Regions from separate parts of the Peribacillus sp. NPDC097295 genome, predicted to be linked through region 3. Evidence: riboswitches for the same ligand, from Rfam matches in the RefSeq annotation. Region 3 holds a riboswitch; each other region holds the start of a gene.

Region 1 (4,890 bases), on a different contig from region 3:
CGCCTTTTACTTCTAGGTTAACCCCTTTTAAAATCTCTTTGCCTTCTATTGATACGTGAAGATCTTTAACCACTAATGTTGAACCTGACATAATAATACCTCCGTGAACTTAATTCCTATTTTATTACAGAAAGTAAAAAATCACTTTCTTATATAGTTTTCTTGAAAAATCATTCTCAATTTATTCTCATTACAATTTTATAACAAATCCAATTTAGAATCAACTAATATAGACGGGGGTTTTTACTCGCTTCGGAGTGAAAACCTGTCCTATTGTTGCAAAAAGACCATCTAAAGGCTTTTCTGTGCATATTATGCCCTTATTTTAGCTTTTCTTAATGTAAGTTAATTATTCGAGGGTTCCTTCCTTATAAAATATTCCCGAAACATTTTATTGGAAGACAGTTGGCCCTTAAAATAAAAAAACGGCCTGCATGAGGATGTAAGTTGATCCACTTCGTACATTAGATCACTTCTCATTTTACCTCTACAGACCAGATTTTAAAAGACTCTGTTATATATGATTATGCGTGTATTTGACGCTGTAGTTCTCGAACCATTTTATTGCATTGCTCATGTTCCCTATCTCTTACTTTTTCAACCTCGATACGAAGGTCTAAATTTCTGCTGTACTCACTGTACCCAACCCCATGTGATAACTGCATAGCTTTTTCCATTTCGCTCGTTACGTTTAAATCTAAAGTATTGATAGTGAACCATCCTTTCAAATTTGTGAATCAATTTTGTTACTTCGTTTATTCTATACCCTAGGATTTTAACTTTAAACCCCCAAAAAACGACCAGGAAATTCCAGGCCGTTTTTGATTGCTTTACTCATTTGCAGGTACGACTGCTCCATCGTACTCTTCAAGGATGAAATCTTGGATCTCTTTAGAATGTAACACTTCTACAAGGGTTTTGATTGCTTCTTTGTTTTCGTCCCCTTTGTTCACCGCGATGACGTTCACGTATGGAGATTTGGAATCTTCAATGGCAATAGAATCTTTAAGAGGATTCAAGCCAGCATCGATCGCATAGTTGGAGTTGATCAAAACAGCATCACCTTCGCCGCTTTCATAGATTTTCGGAAGCAATGCCGCTTCATATTCTGCATCAAATTTAATCTTTTTCTTATTTTCCACGATATCTTTTTCAGTTGCCGTCGTTTTATCTATGCCTTCTTTAAGCTTAATCAACCCATTCTTTTCTAAAAGCGATAGCGCACGTCCATGGTCTGCCACAGAGCTGCTTAATATAATGGTTGCTCCTTCAGGAAGCTTATCAATGCTTTTATATTTTTGAGAATATAACGCAATCGGTTCGATATGGATGCCTCCTGCATTAACAAAATCATATCCGTTTTCCTCAATTTGAGACTCTAGATAAGGAATGTGTTGGAAGTAGTTGGCATCCAATTCTTTATTGCTCAGAGCCTTGTTTGGCAAGATATAGTCTTGGAATGTTTCCACTTCCAATTCAATGCCTTTCTCTTTAAGAAGTGGAATCGCTTTTTCGAGAATTTCAGCATGCGGTACATTCGATGCTCCAACCACTATTTTCTTGGAATCTTTTTCTGAATCGCCACTGCCTGTATCTTTCTCTTTATCCGTTCCGCAAGCCGCAAGTGCAATCGATAATACTAGAACTAATGCAAATCCTAAAAACTTTTTCATACGTTTCATCTCCCCTTATCGTTTATCCAATTTAGTTGTAAACACATCTCCGATAATCTGAATGACGAAGACGATAATTAATATGACAATCGTCGCTACCAAGGTAACGTCGTTGTGATTCCGTTGATAACCGTCTAGATAGGCTAAGTTACCCAACCCGCCTGCTCCGATGACACCGGCCATTGCCGTGTATCCAACCAATGCAATCGATGTGACCGTAATCCCTGAAATGAGTGCAGGCATCGATTCTGGAAGAAGGACTTTAAAAATGATGGTACTTGTTTTGGCCCCCATTGATTTGGCTGCCTCTATGACACCTTTATCAATCTCACGCAGGCCGATTTCAACCAATCGTGCATAAAATGGAGCGGCACCGATAATAAGGGCCGGTAACGCCGCATTCTCTCCAATCATGGAACCGACGATCGATTTGGTGAATGGTATCAATAATACAATCAAAATAAGGAACGGAATGGAGCGGAAAATATTAACGAAAGCACTCAGCACTCCATTAATGCCCCGATTCTCCCACATATTACCCTTACCTGTTAAAAAGAGAAGCAGTCCTAATAGTATGCCTATAAAAAAGGTGGCTACAACCGAGATACTTGTCATATATAGCGTTTCTTTCGTCGCTTCCATAATGTCTTCCCAATCTACATTCGGCAATAATTCTTCAAGCATGAGTAATCACCTCCACGCCTACTTGCTGTGCTTTTATGAATTCGATTGCGCGGAGCATTTCATCTTCTTTGCCATCAAGGTGGATAAACAATGTTCCATATGAACCGCTTCTAGTTTGAGAGATTTTTCCTTGGACGATGTTGACTTCCAACTCGAAATTACGAACCAATTTGGTGATCAACGGGCTTTCTGCATGATCCCCTACAAATGTCAGCTGAATCACTTTTCCAGCTGGATACCGTTCAAACAAATGCTCCATCGTTTCTCTTGTCTCTTCTGGTTCTGTTACCTGTTGGACAAAACGCTTGGTCATTTGTTCTTTCGGATTTCTGAAAACGTCCAAAACAGCTCCTTGCTCCACTACCCGGCCATTTTCCATCACCGCCACCCGATTGCAAATCTTGCGGATGACGTGCATCTCATGTGTAATCAACACAATCGTCAATCCCAGTCGCTGGTTGATGTCCACAAGCAATTCCAGGATAGAATCGGTTGTTTGGGGATCCAAAGCAGATGTCGCTTCATCACACAATAGCACTTTCGGGTTATTGGCAAGGGCCCTGGCTATACCTACCCTTTGTTTTTGACCACCACTAAGCTGTGATGGGTAGGCCTTTTCCCGACCTTCCAGACCGACTAACTTTATCAGTTCATTGACACGTTTCACACGCGCTTGTTTCCCCATTCCTGCAATTTCCAAAGGAAAGGCTATGTTCTCCTGAACGGTCCTTGACCATAAAAGGTTAAAGTGTTGAAAAATCATGCTAATCTCTTGACGAGCCTTTCGAAGCTTAGACCCTTTGATTGTTGACACTTCATTTTCCGCAACGACCACCGATCCTTCAGTAGGCGTTTCCAGGCCATTAAGCATCCGGATAAGCGTGCTTTTCCCCGCTCCACTGTACCCGATGATCCCAAAGATTTCGCCTTTATTTATCTTTAAATTCACACTATTCACAGCATGAATCGTTTCATTGTTTCCTTTTCCTGTTCGAAAAAGCTTACTAACGTTTGACAAAGTAATCATCTATGCTCACCTCTTTATCCAATAAAACCTATGAATTTAGTTAATTTATCTTTGTAGCATCCTACCATTTATGGTTGTAAAGAAATAGAAAAAGCCCTTCTGCATGAGCAGAAAGGCAGGGAAAAGCAGGCCTTCCTCTCATCTCCCAAAGCAAGTACGCTTTGTGTGAATTGGCACCTTTCCAAGGAAATTCCTTGTCGGTTGCCGGGTTTCAACGGGCACATCCCTCCACCTCTCTTGATAAGAGCTATATATGGACTATTCTTTTATCATTAAGTTCACTTTACTATGGTGAAATTCTATCACAGATAAAAAAGGAGTGCAATGGATAATTACTGAGACACTTGGATTGCCATTATACTGTCTTAGAGTTAACCGATACGATATTCGTCGCTTTTTCGATGGCCTGCTCTAAATCCTCGATCAAGTCTACAACATTTTCAATCCCGATTGATAGCCGTACCTGATCTGCACTGACGCCCGCCTGAACCAAACCTACCTCGTTCAATTGTTGGTGGGTAGTACTCGCTGGGTGAATGATTAAGCTTTTTGCATCTCCCACATTGGCAACATGCGACCATAATTCCACTGAATTGATGAGTGTCGCCCCCGCTTCACGTCCACCTTTAATACCAAATGTCACCACAGATCCGGGTCCCTTAGGCATGTATTTATCCGCAAGGGCTTTATCAGGGTGATCATCGTTACCCGGATAAGAAACCCAGGAGACCGCCGGATGGTTTTCCAAGAACTGAATGACTGCCCTCGTATTCAAAAGGTGCTCTTTCATCCTTACATGGAGTGTTTCTAAGCCTAGAGTAAACTGGAATGCACTTTGGGCACTTAACGTCGGTCCCAAATCCCGAAGCAATTGCACACGCGCTTTGGTGATAAAGGCAGCCGGCCCTACCGCTTCGGAGTAGACAAGCCCATCATAACTTGGGTCAGGTTCGGTAAAGCCTGGATAGTTAGGGGAATTCCAGTCGAATTTACCTCCGTCAATAATGACCCCGCCTAAGGTGGTACCGTTGCCCAAGAGCCATTTTGTGGCTGAGTGGATGACGATATCCGCTCCGAAATCTATTGGCCTGCACAGATATGGTGTCGCAAAAGTGTTGTCGATAATCAATGGGACACCGGCCTCATGGGCAATATCCGCCACCGCTTCAATATCTAAAACCCTTAAACTTGGGTTGCCAATTGTTTCAGCGAAAATGGCCTTCGTTCGTGGAGTGATGGCTTGCTTAAAATTTTCCGGGTCATCAGGAGAGACGAATTTCACTTTAATTCCGTATTTAGGAAGAGTATTTTCAAATAAATTATATGTGCCACCATATAATGTAGAAGCCGCAACAATCTCATCTCCCATAGTAGCGATGTTTAGGATGGCAAGTGTTATCGCAGCCATGCCACTTGCCACTGCCAATCCACCAATTCCCCCTTCCAACAGGGCCATTCTTTCTTCAAAAACGCTGACAGTTGGATTGTGAAGCCGAGTATAGATAT
Region 2 (4,890 bases), on a different contig from region 3:
TTTTTCCCCGAGCATTTCAGCATAGCGTTGTGCAGGAAGTGGTAGGAAAGGTGAACCGAAGCATGTCGAGAAGGTTGCTTCAGGAGACGTCACTCCTCTTTCTGTACCAGCCAATTTACTAGTGTATCCGCTCAAGAAGTGGAACATGGCTTGCTCTTTAGAAAGTTTGCTGATTGGAGGCAGTACGCCGGAAGCATCAGCTGTTAAGAAAATGATGGTATTCGGGTGTCCCGCGATGCTTGGATTCACGATGTTGTCAATCGCTTGCATTTGGTATGCGGCACGCGTGTTTTCCGTTAACGAGCTATCATCGTAATCCGCTTCGCGTGTATCGGGATCTACCACTACATTTTCCAATACCGCGCCGAAACGAATGGCGTCGAAAATCTGTGGTTCCTTTTCACGTGAAAGGTTGATGGTCTTTGCGTAGCACCCACCCTCGATGTTGAATACACCGTTAGAAGACCAGCCGTGTTCGTCATCACCGATCAGTTTACGGTTCGTGTCGGCAGATAAAGTGGTTTTACCAGTACCGGACAATCCGAAGAATAAAGCGACATCGCCTTCACGACCTACGTTTGCCGAGCAATGCATCGGAAGGATTTCTTCTTCCGGAAGTAGGTAGTTCATGATGGAGAAAATCGATTTTTTCATTTCACCTGCATATTCGGTTCCGCCGATCAGGATCGTACGGCGTTCGAATGAGACCATGATGAACGTTTCGGATTTAGTCCCGTCGACTTCTGGATTGGCTTTGAAATTAGGTGCTGAAAGGATCGTGAATTCTGCTTCGTGCCCTCTCAATTCCTCTTCGTTCGGACGGATGAACAAAGTATGAGCAAAAAGGTTATGCCAAGCATATTCATTTACAACTCGGATGGGAAGGCGTGATGATTCGTCCGCACCAGCGAAGCCTTTGAACACAAAGATTTCTTCTTTAGCTTTTAGGTAGTCCACTACTTTGCTATATAGTTTATTGAAGACTTCTTCGGAAATCGGCTGGTTCACTGGACCCCAGTCAATTTTGTCCTTTACGGAAGCTTCTTCTACAATATATTTATCTTTAGGTGAACGGCCCGTGTATTTGCCAGTTTCAGCTTTTACTGCGCCAGTTGAAGTTAAAACGCCTTCATTTCTGCTTAATACTTTTTCAACTAATTGAGGAACTGAGAGCTGAGTTTGCACATTATTCCCTGCTAATAATTGGTGTAACTCATTAACGTCAACAGAATTCATATATGAGATACCATCCTTTGTATAAGTTTTATATTACAATTAGTATAACACATTAGATTAAATAGTCTATACTATTTAATCGTTTTTTGTGAATGATTAGAGATTAGTCACAGTAATCAATTTTTTTATTTATATGAGTAACCTAGTGTTTAATGCCGGCATATACTTGCAGTGAGTCATCCTGGATGATGGTCAACAGAAAAGTTGTATCAACAGGAAGACAATCTTATGGTAGTCAATCTTGGTTGTGAGAAACGAATGCCGCCGTAAAAAAATGGGGTCTATCTTGGATTAACGAAAATTTTCATTTATATAGGAAGAAACGAAGTGAAGGACCATATATGAAAAGGAAAAAGGGATAAATATATGGTTTCAATCGTGCTCGTGCTTTTGACCGAGTTATCCACCGATAGTCTATGGTCTGGCCTTCCAGTCTATTCTCTTTAAGAATACTATTTATAGATCGGCTATGCCATAAAAAAAGTTTTTTTATTTTTTCAATGGGGAAAATGTTCTTTTTAGAAAAACATTGACAAATTCAGGCTAAATGCGATAGTATCTAAAATTGTACGGATTCTCTTATCCCGAGTTGGTGGAGGGACAGGCCCTTTGAAACCCAGCAACCTGCCATATTGAACTTGGCCCAAAGATCAATCGCCGAAAATAAAGCGATGATTCTTCAAGGAATTGTGGTGATGGTGCTAACCTGAGCAAGGTAAAAACCCTTGAACGATAAGAGTGAAAGGATAGATGATAGAATTTTTAAACCTTTCCTCATTACCCAGGGAAGGTTTTTGTGTTTTTTTCATGAATTCTGTGTCTATGATTGAAACTAATAAGGGAAACGAGTTCCGTAAAAATCAGGCTTATGCCTACAACATACTAACTTCCAAGGAGGAAATAAGATGTCAAAGAAACGTCTATTTACTTCTGAATCTGTTACAGAAGGCCATCCGGATAAGATTTGTGATCAGATTTCAGATTCCATTTTAGATGCTATCCTTGCTAAGGATGCAAATGCACGTGTAGCGTGTGAAACAAGTGTAACGACAGGTCTTGTGCTTGTTGCTGGAGAAATTACAACATCGGCTTACGTGGATATTTCACGTATTGTCCGTGATACGATTGCAGGAATCGGATATACGCGTGCGAAATATGGTTTCGATGCCGAGACATGTGCCGTACTAAGCTCGATCGATGAGCAGTCTGCTGATATAGCAGCGGGCGTTGATAAAGCACTGGAAGCACGTGAAGGCACGATGTCCGAAGAGGAAATCGACGCAATCGGCGCAGGGGACCAAGGTCTTATGTTCGGATTCGCGTGTAATGAAACAGAAGAGCTTATGCCACTTCCGATTTCATTGGCACACAAGCTTTCCTTCCGTCTTTCTCAAGTCCGCAAGAATGATACCCTTAGCTATTTGCGTCCTGATGGTAAAACGCAGGTAACGGTTGAGTATGATGAGAATAATCTGCCTGTACGTGTAGATACAATCGTAATCTCTACACAGCATGACCCTGAAGTGACACTTGAGCAAATTCAAGCTGACTTGAAAGAACATGTCATTAAAGCGGTTGTACCGGCTGACTTAATCGACGAAAACACGAAATACTTCATCAACCCGACTGGCCGTTTCGTAATTGGTGGACCACAAGGGGATGCAGGTCTTACTGGCCGCAAGATCATCGTTGATACGTACGGCGGATACGCTCGTCACGGCGGCGGTGCTTTCTCTGGTAAAGATGCGACAAAAGTTGACCGTTCTGCGGCATACGCTGCACGTTACGTTGCGAAAAACATCGTGGCTGCCGGCCTAGCTGATAAAGCGGAAGTACAATTAGCATACGCAATTGGCGTGGCTAAGCCTGTATCGATTTCAATCGATACATTCGGCACGGGAACAGTAAGTGAAGAAGTATTAGTAGAACTGGTGGAAGCGAATTTCGACTTACGTCCTGCTGGTATCATCAAGATGCTTGATCTTCGTCGCCCAATCTACAAACAAACAGCTGCATATGGTCACTTCGGCCGTACAGATGTTGACTTGCCTTGGGAGCGCACGGATAAAGCTGAGGCTTTAAAAACACAAGCACAAGCGTAAACCATAATAAAAAGGGTGCCTTGCATTTTGCGAGGCACCTTTTTTGATGGAGTAAAATAGGATTAAATATGTTTACCTAGGGAATAATTCAATGAATCCTATTTTAGTGAAGGTCACTTAATCCGTTCAGCCTGTTTATAGATCTGCCCTTTTTCCGCGTATTCCCGGACGATTCGATCCATATCGCGGCGATCTTCATCAGTGATCTCGCGAACGACTTTGGCTGGGCGTCCGAACGCTAACGTGTTTGGCGGGATCACTTTTCCTTGGGAAACAAGGCTACCTGCACCGATGAAGGCACCTTCACCAATTTCCGCACCATCCAGTATGATGGAGCCCATACCGACAAGAGCCCCTTTACGAATCTTGCAGCTATGTAGGATCACTTGGTGGCCAATCGTCACTTCGTCTTCGATTATTAATGGGTTATTGGGGCTTTGGTGAAGGACACTATTATCTTGGACACTTACTCTTTTACCGATGATGGTAGGAGCTACGTCACCACGTATGACCGTATTGAACCAAATCGTTGATTCATCTCCAATCTTTACATCGCCAGTTACGACGGCATTTTCAGCAAGATAAGCGCTCTCGGCAATTTCCGGTTCTGTATCTTTGAATGGATAAATAATCAATTTTAATCATTTCCTTTCCGAAGTGGATAATTTTACTGTATTATTTTAATATACCGTATCAAAATAGGCTTGGCTAATATTTGAAGTAGCCAACTTATTCGGCTTCGTTTTTGTCGAAAATCATGAAGATGGTTATAATTTATCATATAGATTATTTTTCATTCAGCATGGAACGGATACAACTAGAGAAAAAGTGAAAGGGGGATTTCGAATGTGGAAATGGGAGACGGACGGAGACGCTAAAGGTGTCATCGTCATTATTCATGGGGCAATGGAACATCATGGCCGTTATAAGTGGTTAACCCAAATGTGGCTTTCAGCCGGATACCATGTCGTCATGGGTGACCTTCCTGGGCAGGGGATGACTACTCGCGCCTTCCGAGGGCATATCGATTCCTTTGACGAATATTTAGAAGAAGTAAAAAGCTGGATAGAAGATGCCTACGATTATTCTCTTCCTGTCTTTTTATTAGGACATAGCATGGGTGGTTTGATTGCAATCCGTCTGCTTCAGGAGGAAGAATGGGATATTGCGGGGGTCATTTTATCATCGCCATGTCTCGGCCTGATGACGCACCCGCCCAAATATTTAACTGCCCTTTCACACGGGATGAATATCGTAATGCCTAAATTCCGGGTGGATTCTGGGTTAACTCCCCAAATGGCGACAAGGAATTCGGAAATCCGTGAATCGGATACGAATGATACATTATACATTACCAAGGTTTCTGTTCGATGGTATCGCGAGCTTGTACAGGCTATGAAGGATGCTTTCGAAGAAATACCGGAGTTCCAAGATGTGCCTTTCCTGCTGATGCAGGGCGGAGATGACAAGGTTGTCAACAAGAAAGCGGTCCGTGAGTGGTTCAATTATAATTTGGCCAGCGAAAAGCAATACAAGGAATGGCCGAAGTTAT
Region 3 (4,890 bases):
TGACCGTAATCCTTCAATCAATACATTTCTTCGACTTTCGTACAAGTTCACCAGTTCATTCACACAGTTTTGGGAATTCAATAAGGCACATTCCGCCGCTTCTTGTATGGCGGGAAAAAGGCTGACATAAAGATGATCCTGAAATAATTCAATCGCTTCAATGATACTTTCATTGCCAACAGCAAAGCCGACTCTCCACCCCGCCATATTATAGGTTTTAGATAGAGTATAGATTTCTACTCCGACTTCTTTCGCTCCTTCTACCTGGAGGAAACTTACCGGTTTTTTTCCATCAAACCCAATTGCACCGTATGCAAAATCATGAACCACACAGATCGAGTGTTCTTTGGCCCTTCTCACGGTTTCTTCAAAAAACTCTTCTGTTGCCGAAGCACCAGTAGGATTATTCGGATAATTCAAAAACATCATTTTGGCTTTTTCAAAGATTTCATTATCTATTTCCCTGTAATTGGGGAGAAAATCATTTTCTTGCGTCAAAGGCATAATTTCCGTTTTAGCCTGTGCTAAGGTCACTCCTGATAAATAATCGGGATAGCCAGGATCAGGCACTAAAATTGTATCGCCTGGATTCAGCAAGCACTGCGGTAATTCCACCAGGCCAGCCTTTCCACCAAATAGAATCGCCACTTCCGCTTTAGCGTCTAGCTTGACGCCATATTCACGTTCGTAAAAGAGAGCCGCAGCTTCTTTTAAATATTGATGGCCGCGGAAAGGAGAATATTTGTGATTCATGCTATTTTCTGCCGCTGTCTGCAGTTTTTGCACAATATGACCAGGAGTCGGTTGATCTGGATTTCCCTGACCAAGGTTAATGACATCATGTCCTTGCGCCGTTATTTTATTTACTTTCTCAACTAAAGAAGCAAAAAATTGCTTGGGAAGCTCCTGAAGCAGTCTGGATTTTTCGAATTGTACCATTTTTACACCTTCTCTGAAATTTCTTGAAATTATAGTCACAAATGATATATGGTTATCATAATCTTGTAAAGTTCTTTTTTACATATGGGGGAATAAAATGATGAAATGGAAAATTTCCTGTCTACAAATGGATATTGCCTATGGTCAGCCAGATATTAATTATCAGGTGGCAGAACAATGGATTGAAAAAGCCTCACAATCTAAGCCCGATATCGTCATGTTGCCGGAGCTATGGACAACTGGCTATGACTTAACTAGATTAGAAGAAATCGCAGACGAAGAAGCGGAACGAACCATTACCTTCCTAAAAAACCTTGCAAAAAAACACCGCATTCACCTTGTTGGTGGTTCGATTGCCAAAAAAACCACGGAAGGTATCTATAACACCATGCTAATCATCGATAAGGACGGGAATCTCCTAAAAGACTACGATAAGCTCCACCTGTTTCAATTGATGGATGAACACCATTACTTACAACCTGGTGAAAGAGATGGCTTATTTACCCTTGATGAAAAAGTTTGTGCAGGATTCATTTGTTATGATATCCGTTTCCCGGAATGGCAGCGGGCCCATACGGTACGCGGTGCGGAGATTTTATTCATATCAGCTGAGTGGCCAAAAACGAGACTCAGTCATTGGAGGTCACTGTTAATCAGTAGGGCAATCGAAAATCAAGCCTTCGTTGTCGCTGTGAATCGATCTGGATCCGATCCCAATAATGTATTTGCCGGACATTCCATGATCATTGATCCATGGGGAGATATCATTTGCGAAGCAGGAGAAGAAAAGGAAATACTACTGGGCACCCTTGATTTGGTCAAAGTGACAGAGGCAAGGAGTAAAATCCCCGTATTTGAAGACCGTCGTCCTGAATATTATTAATTTTACGTTGACAAACTATTTAAAATATTGATATCATTCTATCGAAGATTAATATTTCTGAAAATAAAAACAATACTCTTATCAAGAGCAGGCTGAGGGATAAAGGCCCTATGAAGCCCAGCAACCGACTGTAATTCCATTGTGAAATGGGGCGGAAATTCCGCCGGATTCAAATCCACAGGGCACGGTGCTAATTCCACCAGAAAAGATTACTTTCTGGGAGATGAGAGGTCCGAAGATAAAACTTCTGCCTCTTTCTATATGAAAGAGGCTTTTTACATTATATTCAAAGAACTGGAGGGAACGAAATGACTCAACCATCGAATTTCAAACTTTTGACCAACGAAACGGCAATCGCCCTGACAAAAAAACTTGGCCTAATCCATACAAATGACTCACTCCAATGTAATGAAATCGGTGATGGAAATTTGAATTATGTTTTTCACGTTACCAATCCCGACACCAATAAAGGAGTCATCATCAAACAAGCAGTTCCTTATGCAAAGGTCCTTGGCGAAAGCTGGCCATTGACTTTAAAAAGAGCCGCAATCGAAGCTAATGCACTCATCCAATTTGGAAGCTATTGTCCTGAATTTGTCCCAAAGGTCTATTATTCTGATGAACAGCTTGCCATCACCATCATGGAAGATCTATCACATTTGAAAATTGCCCGGACTGGATTAATCGATGGCAATCATTTCCCATTATTATCTAAACATATCGGTGAATTTGTCGCTAAGACCGCCTTTTATACGTCAGATTTTCATCTGGAACCGTCAGCGAAAAAAGAGGTTGCGCGAAACTTCACGAATCCTGAACTCTGTAAAATTACTGAGGTCTTCATTTTTACCGATCCTTTTTTTGAGGAGCATCCAGGTGAGTTCGAGCTTGAGTTAAAGGTGGCTGCCCAGACCATCTGGAATGATGCTGAACTGATACTTGAAGTAGCTAAGTTAAAACAGTGTTTTGAATCCGAACAGGAAGCCCTCCTTCATGGCGACTTACATACAGGAAGTATTTTTGCAAGCGATATAGAAACAAAGGTGATTGACCCTGAATTCGCTTTTTATGGTCCTGTTGGATTTGACCTTGGCCAATACATTGCGAATCTTCTCTTCCAAGCCATTACACGCCCCGCTGCTGAAAAGGAAGAAATCTTTACATATCTTCAGGAATTTTTGGATACGTTTGAAGAAACATATACGGCTCTTTGGAATTCGGATAACAAAAGCCCGTACAGTAAGGTTGATGGTTATCTTTCTTATGTACTTACCAAATTCAAAAGTGATGCATATGGCTTTGCTGGCTGTGAACTGATCCGGAGAACCATCGGTTTATCTCATGTTGCTGATTTAAATGGCATCGAGAATAAAGAAACTAGAATTGCAGCTAAAACGGCCACCTTGAAAGTCGGTGCCTATTTAATCAAGAATCGAAAAGAACTGAATATTCCAACAGTAAATGAAATCGTAAAGCAGTATACACTAGCTTCATATTCAACATTATAAGGAGAAATACATATGACAACTACAATACCATTACCCCTTTCCGTCCAATGGAAAGATACCCATATTACCTTGTTGAATCAACAGGCCTTACCTTCAAAAACAGAATTCATTGAACTTTATACGGTTAAAGATGTTTATGACAGCATCTTAACCTTGAAAGTCCGCGGTGCCCCGGCCATCGGTATCACTGCAGCATATGGCGTAGCTCTTGGTGCGACCCAAGAAAATACTACGGAATTATGGCAATTCAAACAAAATGTCATGAAGCATATTACGAAACTTGCTTCTTCAAGACCTACAGCGGTCAACCTTTTTTGGGCACTAAAAAGAATGGAGAAAACTCTACAAGCAGCCAAAAGCATACCGGCAGCCAAAAGTGCCCTTGTTTCAGAGGCAAAAACGATCTTTACAGAGGATGAAGAGATGTGCCGAAAAATAGGTGAATACGGGCTATCCTTATTCAACGAAGGTGACTCTATCTTAACCCATTGTAATGCCGGGGGCATTGCCACGGCACGGTACGGAACAGCGCTTGCACCCTTTCATCTAGCCAGGGAGAGGTCCTTGCCCATAAAGGTTTATGCCTGTGAAACCAGGCCTGTCCTGCAAGGGGCGCGGCTTACCGCATGGGAACTCATGCAGGCAGGTGTCGATGTTACTTTAATCTCAGATAATATGGCTGCTCATACCATTTTGCAGAAAAAAATTGGAGCCATCATCGTCGGCGCTGACCGTATAGCGGCAAACGGTGATACTGCCAATAAGATTGGAACATTAGGTTTAGCAATTTTAGCTAAACATTATGATATCCCCTTCTATGTAGCCGCACCATCGAGCACGTTCGATTCATCTCTTGAATCGGGAAACTCCATCCCTATCGAAGAACGAAATGGGGATGAAATCACTTCCATACAAGGAGTCAGGATTGCTCCTGAAAATGTAAAGACATTCAATCCTGCCTTTGATGTCACACCGAATTCACTTATAACAAGCATCATTACCGAAAACGGAATCATAACACCCGATTACAGGAACAATATCCCTCTATTTGTTAAGTGAATCTATTTATAAACTGATATATCAAAACAGACTTATTAACGAAGTCTGTTTTATTTTTTTATATTTATTCTGCCGAGGTTCTTTTTGGTAGATATTAATACGGTTCGTTCCCATAACGAAAAAATGGCCTATCAGCGAAAACTGCTGACAGGCCATTGTAAAACAGATTATTTAATTTCCTTTTTTAAAACTTCCACCGCTTTTTTCACTTGAGTATCATTTTCAAGGATTTTATCCCTGATAACTTCCATCAATTTAACGGTTGTGTCGTCTTTAATGACACCTGTCTCTTTGATTTTATGATCGCTTTGGAATTCTTTGACCGCTAATTTTGTATCTTCATCAAAGTAATTATCCACTTTTCCTGGTTTATAACCCGCTTCTTTCAACATTTTTTCAGCAGCTTCCACTTCACTCGATGAATCAGACACTTTCAACGCTTTATCCGGCGAGATATATGGAAGAGTAGCATATTCAGGAAGTTTCACTTTGATATCTGGC
Region 4 (4,890 bases), on a different contig from region 3:
GAATACTGCGAGTGAGACACGCTCTTTAGGATAATACTTTTCAAGTAATACTTTATAGCTATCCATCCGAACGTCAGCAGGGATGTCATCGGATTTGGTGGCACCAACCAATGGATTTAAGAATAATCCGTCTACTATCTCCAGTGCTGTCTTTTGAATATATTCATGTGCACGGTGAACAGGATTTCTAGTTTGGAATCCAACGACCGTTTTCCAACCTTTATCTTCAAATGCCTTACGTGTCTCAATCGGATCTAAATAATGATCCTCGAATAATGGACGCTCGATTCGTTTGACAAGTTTGATTTCCCCACCCACATAAACATTGCCACGGTTATATAGGTTTTTTACACCTGGATGGTTCTCATCATCCGTTTGATAGACCAGAGTTGCTTCCAATTGCTTATCAGGAATGAAGATATCGGAAATCATCAAGACTCCATAAATTTGTCCTTCGTGGGTCAACTTTACTTTTTCCCCTATAGTAAGGGCATTTGCGATATCATCAGCTAGAGGTAATGTAATAGGAATGCTCCAGACATGTTCGCTGCTAAGGCGCATGTCCTTTACCACTGAATGATAGTCCTCTTTCGTAAAGAATCCTTCGATGGGACTGTAGGCACCCGTCCCGATAAGTTCCAAGTCACTTAGGGCAATTTCATCTATCTCCACTGATTTTTCAATATTAGACAAATCATAGTCTGGTTCAAAACGGTTGATTAATGTTCCTCCGTGCGGCAAGCTATTAGTCACGTTAATTTCCCCCTGATAATTTTTTAAGATAAATGTAATCCACATTCCGTTTTTTGCGCACCTTGCCAACGTCCTGAACGAAGATCCTCGGCATTGATAGCAGGTGCAGTGCATGTCTTACAACCAATACTTGGGTACCCATTATCATGAAGCACATTATATGGTAAGCCGTTTTTATGTGCATACCGCCAGACATCTTTCCATGTCCAATGTATGAGCGGGCAAATTTTTATCGATTTGAATTTATTATCTTTATTTATATATTCGGTCAATGCCCTTGTTTCTGATTGTTCCCTACGAAGTCCAGAAAGCCAGGCGGTCGCCGTTGAAAGTACTTCTGTGAGAGGCGTAATTTTGCGGATGTTACAGCATTTATTCGAATCATGGACCCATAACTCATCACCGAATTCAGCGGCTTGTTCTTCTAATGTCAATTCCGGTTTCTTCAATTCGATGGACAGCTGTGGATAACGCTTTTTTACTTGTTCGATTAATTGGTATGTTTCTGTAAAATGAACATCAGTATCTAAAAAAACGATTTTGGCTGCAGGATTGACCTTTGCCAGCAGGTCTGTCAAAACAATTCCTTCAATACCAAAACTACAAGCATAAATGAGCTTATCAGCATACTCGGAATTTGCCCATTCGAGTACTTCTAGAGCTCCTTTTGTCTCACTGTCTTCTGGAAATGAAGGTAGTACAGCTGTATCGATGGTTTCATAGTTTAATAGTTCTGCCAATTCTATACCCCCTCTAACAAATTACCTTATGATCCATCAGGTATCTGTTATAACCCATGACACATCATTGTATTATAATATAAGAAAAAAAGCAGTTTTAACCAATAATACCTTATATATCAGTTAAAACCGCCTCTAGTTTTTCTAGTCAGCAGTCACTTTATTTAATTCTCATTTTTTCGTTTCTTTCCATCTGAATAACCTTACCATCCTGAACGATAAGTGTTATCGAACCATATTTCATCGTTTTCAGCATTTCTTGCAGCCGTTCAAATATTTCCCCCAGCTGATTTTCTTTTTCCAAGCCCATTCCTCCTTTAAGAAAACTCGTCGACTGACTTGTCGCAAAGATGATCAGCTTGTTAAATGAATTTTCCTAAATTTTATACGATCAATATTACAGTCATAACAGTTAAATTTATTTTTCATAATAAGAAAAGTCCTTCCAAAATGGAAAGATTAAAAGGTAAACTTATTTACCTTATCTTCCAAAATGATGACATTTTGTTGGAGTTGGCACCTTATATACACCTTGCAGGTTGCTGAACTTAAAAGGGTAAAAACCATCCATCACTCTGGATAAGTTTTATTATTTTAAATATTAACATATATCAAATCATTGTCAATGGAGTTTTCATATAAATTAACTTGGTTTAATATTTTGGATGAACTGCTATTATTATACACAAATCATTCCCATTTGCTACATTATTCCTTACGTTAATTATATAGGCTTATTTATTCCAAAACAGGATTGAAATAAATAAGCCTATAGTCATCTATGGATAACAAAAACGAAAATTACAGCTGTACTTAGTATTTCTCCATTACATTCTTTTTTGAATGGCTTCTATGAATTCCTTTACTTGGCTTTGTGTACGATTCAGCAATTCTCCATCCCTAATGGGGCTTAACGGATTCTGCTTATCAACTTCCTTATCCACAAAGTATAACCCCTGCATCGGTTCACCCTTCAAAATTGAAATTAATGGTTTCAGAGCATAATCTATCGCTAATAAATGCCTGTTGCTTCCTCCAATCATAATGGGTAACACTGGCTTATCTTTAAAGGCACCTTCGGGAAATAGATCGATTAAAGCTTTCAACACGCCTGTATACGATGCCTTATAGACTGGTGAACCAATAATGATACCGTTAGCTCGCTTAATCTTTTCTGACACCATTAAAATATCTTCACTGTCATAGCGGCCTTGGAATAAATCGGTTGCTGAAAACTCCGTAATAGAATAATAATCAGTGGTAAATCCCTCTTTTCCCACTAATGTCTCGATATATTTCAGTAAGATATCTGTCCTTGAAGGTATAGCAGGACTGCCTGACAAAATTACAATTTCGCTCATTTTTTATTCCTCCTTATATCTATCCAGAAAAAACTCATGGTCCCAGGAATGCGATATATATACTTGAGGTATGATTCCTTTCCAGTTATGAAATCCTTATTTAATTATCTTAATAATCAGAAAAAAGTCAAATGAATTGGTTGGCCTTTATATTTAATTGAAATTCTTTTAATCCATTATAAAAAAAACTGCCCTATTAGGACAGCTCAGTGTAACCCACCTCAACTTAATACACGGGATTTTTAACCATATCAATAAAGTGTTGCATAAACCGATTATCACCTGCTAGTTCTGGATGAAATGCACTGACAAGGACATGTTCTTGCCTAGCTGCGACGATGTTCTCGTCATACCTTGCTAATACTTCCACATTTTTACCCACCCTTACTGCAAGGGGCGCTCTGATAAAGATCCCCTTAAAAGGATCTTCCATCCCTTTTACAAGTAGTGGTGCTTCAAAACTTTCCCGTTGCCGACCGAATCCATTCCTTTTCACGGAAATATCCATCAACCCAAGATGAGGTGCTTCCAAACTAACCAATTCCTTTGCAACTAATACCATGCCGGCACAAGTGCCAAAAATCGGTTTCTTTTGTTCATAAAATGCTGTAATGGAGTCCATGAAACCGTAATGATCCATCAGTTTTCCCATTGTGGTACTTTCCCCACCCGGAATGATTAAGCCGTCAATATCCCCTAACTGCTCTGGCTTCTTTACAAGAACCGCGTGTTCACCGACTGACCTGATTTGGATCATGTGTTCATCGACAGCCCCCTGTAAACCTAAAACTCCTATGGTTATCATGTTACCACCCACGCTCCTGCATTCTCTCAGCTGGGGCTAACTTAGAAATATCTATTCCTTTCATGGCGCTTCCCAATTCTTTTGACAGTTTTCCTATCAATTCATAATCGGTAAAATATGTAGTTGCTTGTACGATGGCCGCTGCGAATTTTTCGGGATTCTCTGATTTGAAAATACCTGAACCGACAAATACACCATCTGCTCCAAGTTCCATCATCAGTGCGGCATCAGCCGGAGTCGCGATGCCACCTGCGGCGAAGTTGACTACAGGCAATTTACCAGTCCTCCTGATTTCTTTAAGAACATCATAAGGAGCACCAATATTTTTTGCTTCAGTCATTAATTCATCCTCACTCATCATACTCACTTTTCGAATTTGCGACTGAACTTTCCTCATATGCCGGACAGCTTCGACAATATTCCCAGTTCCAGGTTCCCCCTTAGTTCGAAGCATGGAAGCCCCTTCTCCGATACGTCGGCTAGCTTCACCTAAATCGCGGCAACCACATACAAAAGGTACCGTATAATCGCTTTTCAATATATGGTATTCATCATCGGCCGGAGTCAGTACTTCACTTTCATCGATATAATCCACCCCCATCGATTCTAAAATCCTTGCTTCAACTATATGGCCAATTCTTGCTTTAGCCATGACAGGTATGGATACGGCATCCAAAACCTCCTCAACGATTCTCGGATCGGCCATCCTTGCCACTCCTCCTGCTGCACGAATATCGGATGGTACCCTCTCAAGGGCCATAACAGCGACAGCTCCTGCTGCTTCGGCAATTCTTGCTTGCTCTGCATTCACGACATCCATAATGACTCCACCCTTTTGCATTTGTGCCATTCCTCTTTTAACAGTGTCGGTTCCTACTAACTTTTCCATTGTTCTTCCCCCTTATATTTGCATTTTTTTGATTTGTTTATTAGTATAAGAAAGAATTGACCACATTGAAAGTATCAGTTTTTCAAAAAACTATAGGGTCAGAAGTCAATCACGAATAAAGGCGGAAGAAAATGAATATGCTAGCATGCAACTTAAATCGCATGGGCGAAGAACCATTATATGAACAGTTATATTTACATATAAAAAAAGAAGTCATCGAAGGACGGCTTCCCTTTGGTACAAAGCTCCCTTCAAAAAGAAAATTGGCGGAGTTTCTCCAAATCAGTCAAAACACAGTCGAAGCCGCTTATGAACAGTTATCTGCTGAAGGCTATGTTGAGG

Evidence for each region. A riboswitch is a leader RNA that binds a small molecule or an ion and turns the genes downstream of it on or off. The one in region 3 is predicted to bind S-adenosylmethionine.
Region 1: linked by a shared signal. The riboswitch ahead of ACIQXN_RS05390 (methionine ABC transporter ATP-binding protein) and the one ahead of mtnK (S-methyl-5-thioribose kinase) in region 3 are both predicted to bind S-adenosylmethionine.
Region 2: linked by a shared signal. The riboswitch ahead of metK (methionine adenosyltransferase) and the one ahead of mtnK (S-methyl-5-thioribose kinase) in region 3 are both predicted to bind S-adenosylmethionine.
Region 4: linked by a shared signal. The riboswitch ahead of ACIQXN_RS18800 (YezD family protein) and the one ahead of mtnK (S-methyl-5-thioribose kinase) in region 3 are both predicted to bind S-adenosylmethionine.

Annotation. Positions count from the first base shown of each region.
Region 1 is NZ_JBIWCW010000002.1:454,842-459,731, reverse strand. Features, by position in the region: gene sufC (Fe-S cluster assembly ATPase SufC) at 1-91, opposite strand, end outside; gene ACIQXN_RS21530 (YuzK family famiily protein) at 525-665, opposite strand; gene ACIQXN_RS05400 (MetQ/NlpA family ABC transporter substrate-binding protein) at 831-1,673, opposite strand; gene ACIQXN_RS05395 (methionine ABC transporter permease) at 1,689-2,357, opposite strand; gene ACIQXN_RS05390 (methionine ABC transporter ATP-binding protein) at 2,350-3,384, opposite strand; SAM riboswitch class I at 3,520-3,631, opposite strand; gene ACIQXN_RS05385 (O-acetylhomoserine aminocarboxypropyltransferase/cysteine synthase family protein) at 3,740-4,890, opposite strand, start outside.
Region 2 is NZ_JBIWCW010000016.1:49,140-54,029, forward strand. Features, by position in the region: gene pckA (phosphoenolpyruvate carboxykinase (ATP)) at 1-1,236, opposite strand, end outside; SAM riboswitch class I at 1,813-1,975, shown strand; gene metK (methionine adenosyltransferase) at 2,142-3,338, shown strand; gene ACIQXN_RS18270 (gamma carbonic anhydrase) at 3,452-3,970, opposite strand; gene ACIQXN_RS18275 (alpha/beta hydrolase) at 4,185-4,890, shown strand, end outside.
Region 3 is NZ_JBIWCW010000004.1:23,090-27,979, forward strand. Features, by position in the region: gene ACIQXN_RS08675 (pyridoxal phosphate-dependent aminotransferase) at 1-939, opposite strand, end outside; gene ACIQXN_RS08680 (carbon-nitrogen family hydrolase) at 1,040-1,822, shown strand; SAM riboswitch class I at 1,898-2,052, shown strand; gene mtnK (S-methyl-5-thioribose kinase) at 2,131-3,330, shown strand; gene mtnA (S-methyl-5-thioribose-1-phosphate isomerase) at 3,343-4,389, shown strand; gene ACIQXN_RS08695 (lmo1851 family serine protease) at 4,557-4,890, opposite strand, start outside.
Region 4 is NZ_JBIWCW010000018.1:29,093-33,982, forward strand. Features, by position in the region: gene sat (sulfate adenylyltransferase) at 1-753, opposite strand, end outside; gene ACIQXN_RS18795 (phosphoadenylyl-sulfate reductase) at 777-1,493, opposite strand; gene ACIQXN_RS18800 (YezD family protein) at 1,654-1,770, opposite strand; SAM riboswitch class I at 1,972-2,079, opposite strand; gene ssuE (NADPH-dependent FMN reductase) at 2,321-2,854, opposite strand; gene pdxT (pyridoxal 5'-phosphate synthase glutaminase subunit PdxT) at 3,081-3,659, opposite strand; gene pdxS (pyridoxal 5'-phosphate synthase lyase subunit PdxS) at 3,661-4,548, opposite strand; gene pdxR (MocR-like pyridoxine biosynthesis transcription factor PdxR) at 4,680-4,890, shown strand, end outside.